Regions from separate parts of the Vibrio harveyi genome, predicted to be linked through region 1. Evidence: predicted binding sites of a transcription regulator. Region 1 holds the regulator's gene; each other region holds the start of a gene.

The links. The regulator PurR, encoded in region 1, represses purine synthesis genes. The targets are predictions, from matches to a motif close to TNANGNAAACGTTTNCNTNA.
Region 2: a site for PurR is predicted at 1,892-1,911, ahead of ihfA (integration host factor subunit alpha). Genes of this name have one in related genera too.
Region 3: a site for PurR is predicted at 2,230-2,249, ahead of QMY49_RS10370 (NupC/NupG family nucleoside CNT transporter). Genes of this name have one in related genera too.
Region 4: a site for PurR is predicted at 2,482-2,501, ahead of pyrD (quinone-dependent dihydroorotate dehydrogenase). Genes of this name have one in related genera too.

What each region holds. Positions count from the first base shown of each region.
Region 1 covers NZ_CP125875.1:1,992,093-1,996,344, forward strand. Annotated here, with positions in the region: gene elyC (envelope biogenesis factor ElyC) at 1-39, shown strand, start outside; gene torR (two-component system response regulator TorR) at 121-834, opposite strand; gene torD (molecular chaperone TorD) at 1,068-1,715, shown strand; gene purR (HTH-type transcriptional repressor PurR) at 2,162-3,166, shown strand; cyclic di-GMP riboswitch class I at 3,445-3,534, shown strand; gene QMY49_RS09555 (TfoX/Sxy family DNA transformation protein) at 3,651-4,241, shown strand.
Region 2 covers NZ_CP125875.1:1,103,597-1,107,848, reverse strand. Annotated here, with positions in the region: gene QMY49_RS05785 (thiopurine S-methyltransferase) at 1-221, opposite strand, end outside; gene QMY49_RS05780 (nucleotidyltransferase family protein) at 558-1,331, shown strand; gene ihfA (integration host factor subunit alpha) at 1,475-1,771, opposite strand; gene QMY49_RS05770 (AEC family transporter) at 2,298-3,176, shown strand; gene QMY49_RS05765 (hypothetical protein) at 3,359-3,598, shown strand; gene QMY49_RS05760 (hypothetical protein) at 3,620-4,042, shown strand; gene QMY49_RS05755 (hypothetical protein) at 4,195-4,252, shown strand, end outside.
Region 3 covers NZ_CP125875.1:2,184,233-2,188,484, reverse strand. Annotated here, with positions in the region: gene QMY49_RS10385 (YcgL domain-containing protein) at 1-118, shown strand, start outside; gene QMY49_RS10380 (lytic murein transglycosylase) at 167-1,138, shown strand; gene QMY49_RS10375 (LysR family transcriptional regulator) at 1,210-2,154, shown strand; gene QMY49_RS10370 (NupC/NupG family nucleoside CNT transporter) at 2,391-3,590, shown strand; gene QMY49_RS10365 (DNA cytosine methyltransferase) at 3,697-4,252, opposite strand, start outside.
Region 4 covers NZ_CP125875.1:1,372,255-1,376,506, reverse strand. Annotated here, with positions in the region: gene rlmKL (bifunctional 23S rRNA (guanine(2069)-N(7))-methyltransferase RlmK/23S rRNA (guanine(2445)-N(2))-methyltransferase RlmL) at 1-70, opposite strand, end outside; gene QMY49_RS06900 (cell division protein ZapC) at 582-1,124, opposite strand; gene pyrD (quinone-dependent dihydroorotate dehydrogenase) at 1,295-2,305, opposite strand; gene QMY49_RS06890 (NAD-glutamate dehydrogenase) at 2,610-4,252, opposite strand, start outside.

The sequences.
Region 1 (4,252 bases):
GTAGGTCAAACACCAATGGTTGAAGTAGAACAACCATAAAACACTTAAAAACGATTCAGTGGTCAAATTGCGGAAACAAAAAAGGAGAGCCAATGCTCTCCTTTTTTCTTTAGGTATGATTTAATCACCAGCAAACATGTAGCCTTCACCGTGAACCGTCACAAAGATTTGTGGGTTCTTAGGATCAAACTCCATCTTAGCGCGCATGCGGCGAATCAGTACGTCAATCGTACGATCATTTGGCGCATCCACTCGGTGGCTGATCATATTCAAAATACGCTCGCGGCTTAGTACCTGATTTGGGTACGAGGACAGTGCAACCAATAACTCGTATTCAGCTTTGGTTAGTTTCACTGGCTCACCATTACGGCTTAGAGCTCGACGCTGAATATCAAACGTCCACTCACCGAAGCGCACAATGTGTTCTTCATTAGTGTCGTTCGCTGCTTTTTGAGAACCGCTGCGTGCCGCAGAGATGCGCCATAGCAAGTTCTTCACGCGAACCAATAATTCCCTTAGTTCAAAAGGCTTTGTCACATAATCGTCTGCGCCCATTTCTAGACCAACGATTTTGTCAATGCTATCCGTGCGTCCTGTCACTAATATGATGCCGATATCTGATTGGCTGCGTAATTCACGCGTAAGCATAAGGCCGTCTTCGCCAGGCAGGTTAATATCCAGCATGATTAGGTCAACATCACCGCCTTGAAGCACTTCGCGCATCTCTGCGCCGCTTTCTGCTTCACTGACTTTGTAACCTTCATTTTGGAAATAGCCCGCGAGCTTACTGCGAGTTACAACATCATCTTCTACGACTAATACGTGATAGCTCATTTACACCACTTTCTGTCTTTTTTATTTTCCAAGACGTATTCTATTCATAACTAGTAACATTTCTAGTCATAGATACATTAAAAAGCAAGATTTTGCGATTTTATTGATTCAAAGCAAGCTTATTTACAGCCATTCACAAATACGCATATTTTCCAATAATGCATAACAATTATAGTTACTGCTATTCATCTTAATTGTTTACACTTAAGGGATAACCATTCAGGAGCAAAAAAATGCAAGAAGTGAAAGCTTTTAACGAGAAACGCGCAGAAATCTATTGGTGGTTTTCTAGCCTGTTCGCAAAAGAACTGACAGAGAAAGAACTAGAAACCTACCACAGTGTTGAAATTCGAAGCTTTTTAGCGGGTCTTGGTGAAAACGAATCACTAAAACCAGCTGTTGATACCCTTGTTGATGCACTCAACCGTTTACAAGACCGTGAAGACGCTCAGTTAGAATTAGCAGCGGACTTCTGTGAACTCTTTCTAAAAACAGAAAAGCACGGCGCACTGCCTTATGCTTCAATGTACATCGGCGAATCTGGTTTATTAAATGATAAGCCAGCAGAAGAGATGGAAAAACTGATGGCAGACTTTGGCGTGCAAGTGGACGAAAATCTGAAAGAACCAGCGGACCACTTAGCGGTCGAGCTAGATTTTCTAGGCAACATGATTATCCGCTCGAACGAACTAGAGCAAGATAAACATATGGAAGAAGCGTTCGGAAAACAGAACGAGTTCATCCAACAACACCTTATGACTTGGCTGCCACAGTTTGCTGCTAAATGTAAGCAATTCGACGAATTTGGCTTCTACATTAGCGTTACGCAACTATTAATTGCATTTTGTAAACTGGACAGCACCTACCTTCTTGGTGAATAATTGCCACCTATTTTGGGGAGTCTGTCATTCAGACTCCCTATTTTATTCGTTTGTTTTTAATCTGGCACAGAGAAATACAATCAATTTAGCCGTTAAAATGTGACCTCAGGGGCACAAAACAACTGCCTAGAATATTGCCAGCTTGCTCGCATCAGTCTAAAATGTGAGCGCAAACGATTAAATATGATTTATATGTAAACCGCTGAAATAAAGCGGTTTTTGTGTTTTCTTAACAGGATTGCTGACCAATTCCTCACTTATATAAGAAAGGAATATGAGACTCAGCGATAAATGTTGCTACAAACCTTTTTATACCGATTTCGGAACAACCGCTGCCAAATATCTCAGCAATGCCCCTATTCGCAGTTGCTCGGTTTGCGCAAGACCCTAAGCGTATGGTTGTCTTCACTACGGTATTTACAGTAGCTCGATACAGGACATCATTTATGGCCACTATTAAAGACGTTGCTCGCTTAGCCGGCGTTTCTACCACTACGGTTTCGCACGTAATTAATAAAACTCGCTTTGTTGCTGAAGCAACTCAAGAAAAAGTAATGAAAGCGGTGGATGAACTTAATTACGCACCAAGTGCCGTTGCGCGCAGTTTAAAATGCAACTCAACTCGTACCATCGGTATGTTAGTTACTCAATCTACCAACCTATTCTTCTCTGAAGTAATCGACGGCGTTGAGAGCTACTGTTACCGTCAAGGTTACACTCTGATCCTATGTAACACGGGCGGTATTTACGAGAAGCAACGTGACTACATCCGCATGCTAGCTGAGAAACGTGTAGATGGCATTCTAGTAATGTGTTCTGACCTTACGGAAGAGCTAAAAGAGATGCTTGACCGTCATTCAGATATTCCTAAAGTTGTCATGGATTGGGGTCCTGAAAGCTCACAAGCAGACAAGATCATCGATAACTCAGAAGAAGGCGGTTACATCGCAACAAAATACCTGATCGACAATGGTCATACTGATATTGCTTGTCTGAGCGGTCACTTCGAAAAAGCAGCTTGCCAAGAACGTATTGCGGGTTACCGTCGTGCGATGGCTGAAGCAAATCTAGCCGTTAACGAAGATTGGATTCTTGAAGGCAACTTTGAGTGTGACACGGCTGTCTTAGCTGCAGATAACATCAGTGCTATGGACAAACGTCCAACCGCTGTTTTCTGTTTCAATGACACTATGGCTCTTGGCTTGATGAGCCGCCTACAACAAAACGGTATCAAAGTACCAGACGATATTTCTGTTATCGGTTACGACAATATCGAACTTGCTGAGTACTTCTCTCCACCGCTAACGACGATTCACCAACCAAAACGTCGTGTGGGTAAAAATGCATTTGAGATCCTACTTGAGCGCATCAAAGATAAAGAGCATGAGAAGCGTGTTTTCGAAATGCAACCAGAGATCGTTGTGCGTAATACAGTTAAGAAATTGAACTGATCTCTCACTTGATTTTATAAAGCGCTCCTAGGGGCGCTTTTTTATTGCCTAAAAATAACTTTTTTGGACATTTCATCAGAAAAATAATTTAAAGAACGAAGATAAGTTGCTGTTTTAACTCAAGGTAGCACATATCCTTGATAGACCTTTTGTATTACAATTATACATTCCAGCATATGAAACTTTACACATCAAATTACCACTATTAACTGAACCAAGATCACACTTCAACGTTTGAAACGTGATGTTAATTCAATATACGAAGTATCCTCAAAGAGTCACGCACAGGGCAAACCATCCGAAAGGGTGGGACGCAAAGCCTCCGGCCTGAACCATCTTATTAGATGGAAGGTAGCGGGGTTACCGATGGCAAATATGCATTAAGTGAGTTTACCCTTTAATGACATTGTGTCTGCATGCATTTGCTAATCTCTCGGACCTGATTTTTGGTGGCGTAATATTAATTACACCGAGATAACACACCATGGATAAACCGATACTCAAAGACTCAATGAAGCTGTTTGAGGCACTTGGTAATATCAAGTCGCGCTCAATGTTTGGTGGTTTTGGGCTCTTCGCCGATGAAACGATGTTTGCGCTTGTCGTAAACAATCAACTTCATATTCGAGCTGACCAACAAACTTCATCTGACTTCGAGACTCAAGGACTAAAACCGTACGTCTACAAGAAACGTGGTTTCCCAGTCGTTACGAAATACTATGCAATTTCTGATGATCTTTGGGACACAACCGACCGCTTGATTGAAGTTGCCAAGCAATCCCTCGAGACTGCTAAGCAAGAGAAAAAACAACAAGCAAGCACCAAGCCTAATCGATTGAAAGATCTACCTAACCTGCGTCTAGCAACTGAGCGTATGCTCAAGAAAGCGGGCATTGACTCTGTAGAGCAACTTGAAGCAGAAGGCGCGCTAAACGCATACAAAGCAATCCAAGATACGCATGCCTCTACGGTAAGCCTTGAACTGCTCTGGGCGTTAGAAGGTGCAATCAAAGGCACACATTGGAGTGTCGTACCTCAGTCTCGTCGAGAAGAATTGATGAGTGCTCTTTCCTAAAGCATTTATAT
Region 2 (4,252 bases), 890 kb from region 1:
CTTACCGCAATTTGGCTTAGCTCAACGCCCTGAACTTCGTCGTGTTTGGTCGCTAACCAAATCAAATCCTCTGACTTACCACACAGAGGCACCAAAACTTTATCATCATGCTTTGCAGCCGTATGTTGCCAAAATGCAGGCAATAGTGGGTTCACGTCTTCTAGATGAAAACCAATTTGGTTACTGGCCCATTTATTGTGCCAAAATTCTTGATCTCTCATGATTCTTCTACTTGTCGGCTGATAGTGGATTCGAGCTTTGCGCTTCACTTTTGTGGGCTAAGACTAATGATTTTTTCAAATTTGTCTATGCCGTTCATCTTTGGTTAATACTGCAATGTTAGTATGGCTAACGTTCAAGAAGGAACCCTTCCTTGTTCTGATGGTCAGAATAAAGGAAAGCAAAATGGTGATCTAGAACACGATTCCACCATAAGGTTGAAAATCAACCTTGGAATCTATCGTAGAGACCCCATTAACTAGGTAGTACCTGATTTGCGAATCTTAGTGACCTTTTCGTTACCCATTTTCTAAGTGCAAGCAAGTTAAGGAGAGTGAATGAGCTTATTTCTACGTACTACGGCATTGATGCTATTAGTACTAAGCCGTGCGCCGGCTTTCGCCGCACTTCCAAATGTCCCGAGTAACGAGCAAGACCGTTCTGCTAGCCAAAACGAAGTTTGCTCAAAATTGTTTAAACATAGCCTTAGTGGTTTGTATGGCATTCAGTCAATCGACTCCAAACCAACACAGCCTTATTCAGATTTCGACGTACTTTACAGCAAAGCGCACCAAGCGCAGTTTGAGCTAGAAACCATCTGTAAGAGTACTGCCCTTCTCACTGACGCACAGCCTTATTTTGCTGGCGTTAAATCTCAGCACCGCGCCGAAGAGAAAATCGCCCACGAACTTGACGGTCAAGTAGAACGTATCACCGACTTAGCCCGTGCAACTATCGTTGCAAATGACGTAGCAAGCTTGGTGTCGGTATATGAAACGTTAGAGCGCGAAACAACCATTGTTAAAGTAAAAAACCGCTTTAAAAAACCAACGGCTTCTGGTTATCGTGATCTCAACTTGTTGGTCCGTTTACCAAAAACCAACCTAATTGCTGAAGTCCAATTGCATCTAAAAGCGATTGCTGATGTAAAAAGTGGTCCGGAGCATGATTTGTACGAGCAAATTCAGAAACTGGAACGTCAAGCTCTGGTTGAAGGTCGCAACCTAAATGATATCGAGATGGCATCAATTCGTAACATGCGTACTCAATCTAAAAACTTGTATCAAGAGGCTTGGCATCCTTACCTAACGACACACCTAGAAGCAGCCTAAACAAACAGTATTTTAGAAACTGACTCCCTGAATACTGAAAAACCACCGCAATTGCGGTGGTTTTTATTTGTTCTTTAGTCAGTAATGAAAGCCACAAACAAAAAGACCACGACAAAGCGTGGTCTCATTCCATGTTACATGGCTTACTGGTCGGTCTTTAGGTTCTCTACGCGAGCTTTCAACTTCTGACCCGGGCGGAACGTAACGACACGTCGAGCAGTAATAGGAATATCTTCACCAGTTTTCGGGTTACGACCAGGTCGTTCATTCTTGTCACGAAGGTCAAAGTTACCAAAACCTGACAGTTTTACCTGTTCGCCACTTTCTAGTGCCTTACGAATCTCTTCAAAGAACACTTCCACCGTTTCCTTGGCGTCCCGTTTACTAAATCCCAATTTATCAAACAGGTTTTCTGCAAGTTCGGCTTTTGTGAGCGCCATAAAACTTTCCTCAAAGCTATGTTAAACAATGCTACCTTAGTGTAGCGCCAGAGCAGTTTTACCCTACCAATTCAACAACATATCGGGGTTACATCAGGAAGTGTATGCCAAGCTTATGATTTTCGCCAACTTTTTTCTTTGCTAATATACGGAATGTTGCACCACGAAGATAGTTTACCCACCACCATTTCCAGATTTTCCTTTAATTCCCTCTCCAATGGCAAAAATATCCAGTTCAAATTACTAGTTTTAAAACTCAAAACAACATTAATCACTATTTAATAAAAATGTCAGATACTGGCTACTTTACAAACAATTGACACAAAACTTCTTACCTTTTCAGTAAGTTGAGTACGTTTGAAAATAGATCTGGTCGGTCCTATTTAGCAGACTTGTTATTCAGATATAGCGTGACACTAGGAGCATGAAAGCTTGAACAGCGACAAAATTCTATTGATTGCTCCATGACGGTTAACTGAAAGGTTGTTACTGTTTATCCCTGTTTTCACCACGCGAAAGAGTCGCCATGTTGCACCAAGTCATCAGTATCTTATTTCCCGTCTTTGTCTTGGTTTGCGTAGGTTACATAGTTGGTCGATGCCTCAAGCCCGATTTTCGCCCAATCAATCGCATCAATATGGATGTGTTTACTCCGGCACTGGTATTTTCTTCTCTTGTCGGTATGCCACTCAGCATGGGGCAAGTCCCCTTGCTACTAGCCGCGCTTATTGCTGTCGTAGTACCTGGCATTGTGATGGTTCCCATCGCGAAGTTTTGCGGATTATCATTCAAAGCATGGGCTCCACCACACATGTTTCGAAACAGCGGTAACTTAGCGATACCGCTGTTTACTTACACCTTCGGGGAAATCGCCCTTCCCTCCGCAGTATTGCTTTTTGTCGTTTCAGCATGCCTACATATAAGCCTTGGCGTCATGCTACTGAGTAATGGCAATCCGCTTAAACAAATCGTCAAAATGCCGATCTTCTTATCCGCTTTGCTCGCGTTGCTTATCAACATTTCTGGTATTGGTATTTGGTCTCCTCTTTTTGAAGCGACCACATTACTTGGGCAAGCCGCCGTCCCAGTTATGTTGTTATCATTGGGAGCACAAATGTGCCATTTAAGATGGGATGGTCTTCGAGTGGGTCTTTGGTGCACACTTCAATCACTCGGTACCGGAGCACTCGCCTTTGCCTTAATCTATACCTTGATACCATTGCCAATCATGCAATTACAGATGATGGTGTTGTTTACCATGTTGCCACCAGCTGTAATGAACTACTTGTTTGCTGAACGACTCAATATCGAACCTCTGAACGTTGCTTCCATGGTCTTGTTTGGCAACTTTTTAAGCATTATTACTCTACCGCTGCTACTAACGTTTGCTTTATCACTTGCTTGAACCATGCCTCCACATAATCCATCAACATCAAGCAACGTTTAACAAATCACAACGTAACGCTTCAAATTTGAAATCTAATTTTTAACAATAAATTCACCTTATCTAGCCTTTATACCTCGCTTTTTGAGTGTTTTATCTATTAGCCTGAACCCTCCGCAAATTTACAAAGGAGTTGTAATTTTATGGATAAGACATGCCGTGTGATTTTTCTCGGTGGTGCTCATCACTTAGAGGAAATCACAACAACACTCAACACAATCAAATTTACACCAACAGTGTGCTTTGGCGATGACGAATACGTTCTACTCCCAAAAGGAGTTGGTAATTCACCTAGATACTTCGTTTATGTGCACTCCACTTTGACAGATGAAGAACAAAATGAACTGATTCAATTAATCGAAATTCCGATGAAAAATAAATAGAGGCTTAATGGAGGACAGATAATGTACGAAGTTATTTTTATTGGCGGTGAGAGCCATGGTGAAAATATTTCCCTCAACTCTCTACCCTTAACGGTAGATAAAAATGGAGAAAAATATTCTTTATTTGGCTTAACAGACCCTAACTATGACAAACCTTACAAAATATACTGTACGAAGTATTCAATCGCAGAACGGTATATCCCTCAAATTGTTAAAGTCGAATTTATTGGTGGTCATTGGGATCGAGAATTTGAACACAGAATTCTGGGGTGGATACCTACAAGGGTGAACCGAACTCGTGAGGTCCTCGATAATCTAATAACCAATTCCTATGAATTAGTCACTCAGTTTTCCGACGGGAAGACCGTCCACGCATACGCCTCTGAAGATGTTCCAGAAGTATTTTTAAATGAAAGAATGCAAGCATTGCTCAAAGGAGATTGAAGCAAACTTTATCGCTGACATTGTTTATTTAACAAATTCGCAATCTAAATTTTACGGCTAAATTAACCATGTCTCTTTTTTGAGTCTCGCTTTTTGAGCAATTTATCGATTAGCCTAAAATCTCTCAACACTTGCAACGGAGTTGTAATTATATGGATAAAGAGTGCCTTGTAATTTTTCTAGGTGGCTATGAACACTTAGCAAAAGTTG
Region 3 (4,252 bases), 190 kb from region 1:
TGTCGAGAAAGTGAAAACGTCACTAATCAATGATGGTTTCTTCCTACAGGTTCCGCCTCCGCCGGAAAACCTACTAGAAAAATACAAAGAACAAAAAGCCCAGCAGAAAGGCGAATAACGTCACCGCTTTTCATCTGGGAATTCTGCCTCGCTCAAGGAGGGCGATATGAAAAAGATACTGGCAGTAATGCTCAGCGTTGGTATGTGCACTTCAGCCTTTGCAAGCAGCGATGGCTTTGATGAATACCTAAATAAATTGCGTGCAGAAGCGCGTGATAAAGGCATTTCCGAACAGGTGATCAGTGCCGCTTTTGCTGATGTGGAATACAAACCACGAGCAGTCAAAGCCGACCGTAACCAACCTGAGAAGAAACTGACGTTAGATGAATACATTCCGCGCGCGGTACCTGAGTGGAAGGTAAAACAAGCGAAGCAACTGTACAAAGAACACTACGCTGAGCTAAAACGCATTGGTGATGAGTTTGGCGTGCAGCCGCGATTTATCGTTGCACTTTGGGGCGTGGAAAGTAACTTCGGTAAGTTCACTGGTAACTTCCGCGTGATCGACGCGTTGTCGACCATGGCGTTTGAGGGCCGCCGTGAAGAGTTCTTCCGTAAAGAAACCATGGCGGCACTACAAATCCTAGATGAAGGTCATATCGAGCTAGAGAACTTCAAAGGTTCTTGGGCTGGTGCAATGGGTCAATGTCAGTTTATGCCAAGCTCATTCCTACGCTTTGCCGCGGATGGTAACGGCGACGGCAAGAAGGATATCTGGCAATCAGAAGCTGACGTGTTTGCTTCTACTGCGAACTACCTAAGCAAATCTGGCTGGGATGATAAGTTCACTTGGGGTCGTCAGGTTAAAGTGCCACACGGCATTGACCACAACCTGCAAGGTCGCGAAGCGGAAAAAGGTAAGTATCTGCAAGAGTGGAGCAAGCTTGGCATCACCAAATACGATGGCAGCCCACTTCCTAAGCTCGACGAAGACATCGAAGCATGGTTGATCATGCCAGACGATGAGAACGGTCGTACTTACCTGGTGTACAACAACTACAATGTGTTGATGAAGTGGAACCGCTCTTACTACTTCGCACTGGCGGTAAGTCATTTAGCTGACCGCATCACATTCTAGATTGAATGTATAAACGAATAAAAAGGGGCTCTTCGGAGCCCTTTGTTTTCTCTATTTGAAACGAGGTTTGCGTGTTATCTGAACGTGCTGCACAAATGGTGATCTTCTCGGCGTTGATCAAACATAAAAACTTTACCGCTGCGGCAAAGAGCTTAGGTGTGTCTGTTTCTCACGTCAGTAAACAGCTCAGCCAGTTGGAAGCGTCACTGGGTATCAAGCTCGTGCAACGCACCACGCGCAGCTTCACACCAACCGAAGCGGGGCAAACCTTCTATCACCATTGTGAACAAGTGGTGCAAGCCGTTAGCAGTGCCACGTTAGAGATGGAAAGCCAACGCGATGAAGTCGCCGGTTTGGTTCGTCTCGGTTTGTCGCAGTCTTTTGGCACGTTGCACATCATCCCTGCCATTCAAGAACTTCGTGAGAAATACCCGCAACTGCAAGTCGAAGTGCATTTGTTCGATTACAAAGTCGATATGCTCGAAGAAGGCTTGGATCTGTGGATCACCAATAATGAACATTTGCCAGAAGGCTACATTGCTCAGCGTTTGGCGGATTGCCAATTTGTGGTTGCGGCATCGCCGGATTACTTACTCAAATTCGATACGCCAACCGAACCGAATGACTTGTCGCAGCACAACTGCCTTATTTACCGCAGTTGGGAGCGTGACTACACCAGTTGGGCGTTCACCAATCGCGAGCAAGAGCTCAACGTGAAAGTCTCTGGCAACTACTCGGTCGATTTAGCAGAAGCGGTGCGTGATGCCGCAATCGCAGGGTGGGGGATTGCTTACTTAGCCACTTATTTGCTGGGGGATGAATTCCGCTCAGGCAAACTGATTCAGCTGTTACCAGACTGGAGAGCCAGCCAATCCATGCCGTTTTATGCGGTGTACCCAAGCCGTCAACATATGCCGAAAAAGATCTCAGCAGTGATCGAGTTCATCAAACAAAAGATCGGATCGCCTTGCCATTGGGATCAGCGATTAGCACCGTATATTTCGATTCCGAAGTAGGGAATACATAAAGTGATTTGAATCACAAAATTTTTCCAAATCCAGAAACATCTTTTCCATTTGGAAATAATAACTTTAGGCAAACGTTTATCTTTATTTAATTCAAAGAGTTATTTTGCTGGTTAAAGAGTGAGCAGGCGAGATTCTCAGCCTGTTAACATCCCGAACTTGCAGCTTTTTTTACGCTCTATACAATCCGACGCCTTTCCTGTTCCCCCTTTTGTCGGATTCATTTTATGAACTCAATTCTTGGTATCGTAGCCATCCTATTCGTAGCATGGCTGCTTTCGACTAACCGTAAGAACATTCGTCTACGAACGGTGTCTTTGGCTTTTGCTCTGCAAGTAATCTTCGCGCTATTGGTACTTTACGTACCAGCGGGTAAAGAAGCGCTTAACGCAGTAACTGGCGCGGTTTCTAACCTAATCAACTACGGTCAAGAGGGCATCGCGTTCCTATTCGGCGGTCTTGCGACCAACGGCTTTACCTTCGCGATTAACGTACTTGGTATCATCATCTTCTTCTCGGCACTGATTTCTGGTTTGTACCACATCGGTCTAATGCCAAAAGTGATCAACCTAATCGGTGGTGGTCTTCAGCGTTTGCTAGGTACAGGTCGTGCAGAATCGTTATCTGCAACAGCGAACATCTTCGTTGGTATGATTGAAGCGCCGCTTGTAGTAAAGCCATACCTGAAGCACATGAGTGATTCTCAGTTTTTCGCAGTAATGACTGGTGGTTTGGCATCGGTTGCTGGTGGCACGCTAGTAGGTTACGCATCACTGGGTGTGGATCTTAACTTCCTAATCGCGGCAGCATTCATGTCAGCGCCTGCAGGTCTTCTGATGGCAAAAATCATGATGCCAGAGACAGACACCACAACACCAGATATCGACCTAGACCAAGTAGAAATGCCACGTGCAACCAATGTGGTTGAAGCAATGGCAGACGGCGCAATGTCTGGTTTACGCATCGCAGTGGCGGTAGGTGCAACCCTATTGGCGTTCGTGAGCGTTATCGCGATGCTAAACGGCATTCTAGGCTGGTTCGGCGGTCTATTCGGTATGGAACTGAGCTTCGAGCTAGTACTTGGCTACCTATTCGCACCAATCGCATGGTTGCTAGGTATTCCTTGGAATGAAGCTATTGTGGCTGGCTCACTGATCGGTAACAAGATTGTGGTAAACGAGTTCGTAGCCTTCATCCAACTGATGGAAGTGAAGTCTCAGCTAAGCGCACACTCACAAGCTATCGTAACCTTCGCACTGTGTGGTTTCGCAAACATCTCAACCATGGCAATGCTGATTGGTGGTCTAGGCTCACTCGTACCAGAGAAGCGTTCATTCATCTCGAAATACGGCTTCCGCGCAATCGCAGCAGGCGTAATGGCCAACCTGATGAGCGCATCAATCGCTGGCGTGATTTTGAGTCTTTAATTGAAAGGCGATGGAAGGTTCCCTTAAGTGGGGATCTTCTTCCAATTGAAGTAATAGAAAGAGAAGAAATGAGTATCCCTAAAGGCATTTAGGGATACTTTTTTCGTTAAGCGGCTTTAAGATCTTTTGCTTGAGCTAGGTGCTCTTGAATGCTTAAAGCCAATGCTTTTGCAAAAGGGACAGCAACAGCATTACCAATCATCTTGTAGCCCGCCGCAACATTGTTGTAAACGAACTCAAAGTCATTCGGAAAGCCCTGAATTCGTGCACACTCACGCACACTCAGACGGCGATATTTGTCTTCGTGACCTTCCACAAACTTAAACTTGTCTGTCTCTACTTTTTCCATTTTTGGCGCGCCTGGGTGAATCGGTGCATGGCGACCGCCAGCCTGAATGGTAAAAGAAGGCTCATCCCAAGTTCTCACTCGGTTTCGAGACATAAACATCGTAGAGAAACCGCCAATCATGTACTCGTGGTTTAGCACTTTCACATCTGGGTTTGGCTTCTGCTTGTCTAATGCAGGCACTGCCGTTCCATCAAGGTCTGCAATCACGTGCTTCAAGGTGCGACGTTCTGTTTTTTCCATTGGTTCTGGGAAGGTGTACTTGATGTTTAAGTCACTTCTGAAGCCAATAAAGATAACGCGCTTTCTGTCTTGC
Region 4 (4,252 bases), 620 kb from region 1:
CTAGTTTAGTCAGTTCTTCAACAAGCAAGTTTTCCATGCCGTTTGAAGTTACCGCGAGATATTGATTCATAGTGTTCTTTCGTCGATAAAAAATGGCTTTGATTATACCTGACTTTACGATCAATGCCTCGTTTTTAAAGGCATTTTTACTTTATTAGCTCAAACAGTCGCCAATCTCATCTGTTGAAAATCAAAACACAACACATCTACAAACAGAATACGTCTCTTTATCACTTTCTAGTAAAGACAAGCATCATAACGAGAGTGAATACTTATTTACATCATTTTTGGTCTATACCAACTGTTGATTTTGCGTGTAATTAACTTACAAAATGAGCATATAGGGGAACAAAAGGTGAAATATTAGGCGTCTGGTTGCCTAATTTAAGGAAACGCTAAAATGAAAAAAGTGGAATAAAAGTGAGCTACTTCATATCTGAGATACAAAATAGCCCTCACCTAGGCATGTATTTGGCGTGCACAAGAGGAGATATTCAGAAAATTCTAGGCAAAAAAAATCGACCTAATGAGGTCGATTAATGCAAACAAAGGAACGAAAATAAAGAAAAATCAAAAGGAAATTAACCCACCATCGCCATTGGTGCCATCGTGAATAAGTGATTGGCACACACCATGCGATCGTGCATTACTTTAATTGGTTGCCCAAATGGCAGTACTTTGTTGCCATCAAGTAGAAATTCATCCTGCCCTACGTAAGCACATAGGCTTGATGTTTCACCTGGTTCTAGAACGATGAATACGCCTTCTGAATATCGATTTGTTAGGAAGACCATATCCCCTTCTTCTGGCTCATGTCCATCGCATTGGGCGTCGAAGAACCAGCTCTTCGGTTGAACAGGTTTATGAAAGCGTTTTGCAGCTACGCAATAGAGCGTAAGTTCGGCTTGACGGTATTCGTTGATGTCGAGACAACGGATTCGTTCGTTGTACGTTTGAAACGCGCTTGCGTCATCAACAGTGAATTCATTGTCTGAGAAGGCACAATTGACCAACAGCTTACGGCATAGATTGGTTTGGAAAATCATCTCCTCCCCCAAATCCAGCATTAGGCAAGCTTTCTGCTCGTCAAAATACCAATTCCATTTGTCGCTGGGTTTAAGCATTATTCCGTTCTCTTGTTTGTGACTAGTTAATCAGTAATAAGAGGTAAGACGCTTAATTACCTACTCATGATTTTTAAATTTTACAAACGAACGGGCAAAAAAAAAGAGGAAACGAATTCCTCTTTTTTTTAGTAACAAGCGTCGATTTCTCAACGATTTAGCGATTGCTCTTATAGATTTTTAACAATATCGCGTACGAGACCTGGTCCGTGGTAGATGAAACCAGTGTAAACTTGAACAAGTTGTGCACCTGCCATCATTTTCTCTTTCGCTGCAACGTATGAGTCAACACCGCCCACACCGATTATCGGAAGTTTATCGCCAAGCTCTTCATGAAGTTTACGAACAACTTCTGTTGAACGTGATTGAACCGGACGTCCGCTTAGACCACCCGCTTCGTTCGCATGTTTCATGCCTTCAACGACTGTGCGATCAAGCGTTGTGTTTGTTGCAATCACACCGTCGATGTTATTCTTAATTAGCGACTCACAGATCTGGCTGATTTCGTCATCGCTCAAATCCGGTGCAATTTTTAGCGCAAGTGGTACGTACTTACCGTGCTTTTCTGCAAGTTCTGCTTGTTTCTCTTTGAGTTCAGATAGCAATTCGTCTAGCGCTTCACCGTACTGAAGTGAACGAAGCCCTGGTGTATTTGGTGACGAGATGTTCACGGCGATGTAACCGGCATACTCGTACACTTTTTCCATACAAATCAGGTAGTCCTCTGCCCCTTTCTCAATTGGTGTATCTTTATTTTTACCAATGTTGATACCAAGAATGCAGTTGTATTTTGCCTTTTTCACATTCTCAACCAGATGATCCACACCTAGGTTGTTAAAGCCCATACGGTTGATGATACCTTCCGCTTCAACTAGGCGGAACAAACGTGGCTTGTCGTTACCTGGTTGCGGACGAGGCGTAACAGTACCAACTTCGACAAAACCAAAGCCCATGGCGTCAAACGCTTCGATACATTCGCCGTTTTTGTCCAAACCAGCAGCAAGACCCACTGGGTTACGGAATGTAAGCCCCATGCATTCTACTGGACGATTTGGTAATTGTTGACGATAGAAAAGATCGAGAGGAGTGCCGTTAAAGCGTTGGAAGTTTTTGATTGCAAGATCATGTGCCTTTTCGGCATCAAGTTGGAAAAAGCCAGTTCTGGCTAGACGGTAAAGCATTGTGCCTCCGAAAGAAAAAAGCCCCGTGTAAACGGGTCAATATTATTTACTGTTTTTCAGCGCAATTCAATGAAAATGAGTGAATTCAGCAAAATAGTATGTCTCATTTTAATTTTGTTCATAAAAACAGTTGATTAGCACTCTATGCTCTATACAAAATTGCTAGCTTTTTATTTAAAAGCAAACGATTTCATGCCAGAAAAATTTAAATCACGAGTTACGGCGTCACGTATTGTGTGAAGTTATAATGATTTGAACATAAAAAAGCCCCGCGATTGCGAGGCTTTTGCTAAAGTCACTTACCCTATTCGTTCGAAGAACAGTTCAGGTTAAGTAGAACCAATTCTCGAAGTGCAACAGAGAACTTAGCGAACTCATGAACGGAACCAACTTTGAATTCATTTAAGATGCTCTCCCAACGATGCAATGACAATTCATTCGTTGTCATCCAATCTTCGAGTGCTTGCATCACGTCTAGATCTTCTGTTGAACAGCCGCAAGTTAGAACTTGAGCAGTCAATTGACGCTGTTGCCAATCAAGATCCTCACGGAATGCTGCACGAGCAAGAGCTTGCCAGTTATTATCAACCGCTTGGCTATTGATCTGTTTCAAGAACCAGTGAAGTGATAAACGGTCACCTAGATTAAAGTAAAGCTTCGAGGCTTGTTCAACCGTTTTACCCGTTTCGCTTGCTACTGTTGAAATATCCAGTGCAGACTGTAGGCTAGAGAGACGAGCTACATGGTGTGCCAGTTTCTCCTCTACTCCGCGCTCAATCCATTTCTGAGCAAGTTCGTTATGCTCTTCCACTTCTGATGCAACTAGCATGGTGTCTAGCGTTTCAGTAATAGTGTGAACATCGTCTTTATATAGTGCAACTAACTCAGTTACTGTGCTCTTACCGCTGCGATTGCGAAGTAACCAACGAGAGATACGGCGCAATGCGCGACGTACATAAAACATGATCTCATACTGTGCTTCTGCAGTTGCAACGTTATCGAGTGCACGAGTTTGCTTAAGAATATCTTCCAGTTCGAAGATCTCACGTGTTGCACTGTAAGCGTTCGCAATATCAACGACACTCGCGCCCGTCTCTTCTTGAAGACGAGTCACAAAGTTACAGCCCATTTCATTAACCATTTGGTTTGCCAGCGCTGTTGCGATGATTTCAGCACGCAGCGGGTGGTTTACCATCTGATCTTTGTAGTTACGGCGTAACTCACTTGGGAAATAAGCAACTAACTGTTTTCCATGGAATTCATCATTTGCAATTTCGTCAGCAACCAATTGTTCTTTCAGAACCATCTTACCGTAAGCTACTAGTACTGAAAGTTCAGGACGTGTCAGACCAAGACCTTGTTTCTCTCGCTCAATCAAGGTTTCATCGTCTGGAATGTACTCAAGAGCACGATCCAAGTACCCTGCTTTCTCCATTGTATGGATAAAGCGGATTTGCTCTTTAACGATGCCAACACCTTGCTGTTCAGTCACCGAAATAGACTCAGATTGACGGTATGCATCGTCCAATACGATTTCGCCCACTTCGTCTTCCATCGATTCAAGAATCTGGTTGCGTTGTTTAACCGTTAGATCGCCATTCGATACTAAACCATTCAAGAAGATCTTAATGTTCACTTCGTTGTCCGAACAGTCTACGCCACCAACGTTATCCACAAAGTCCGTATTTACACGACCGCCTGTGCTTGCGTATTCGATACGACCAAGCTGAGTCATACCTAAGTTACCGCCTTCACCAACCACTTTCGCTTTTAAATCACGTCCATCGATACGGAGTACGTCATTTGCACGGTCGCCAACATCAGTGTGTGTCTCGCTAGAAGCTTTAACATACGTACCGATACCACCATTCCAAAGCAGATCCACTTCCATTTGCAGGATCATCTTAATCAGATCGTTTGGCGCTAGAGACGCTTTCTTCGTGCCCA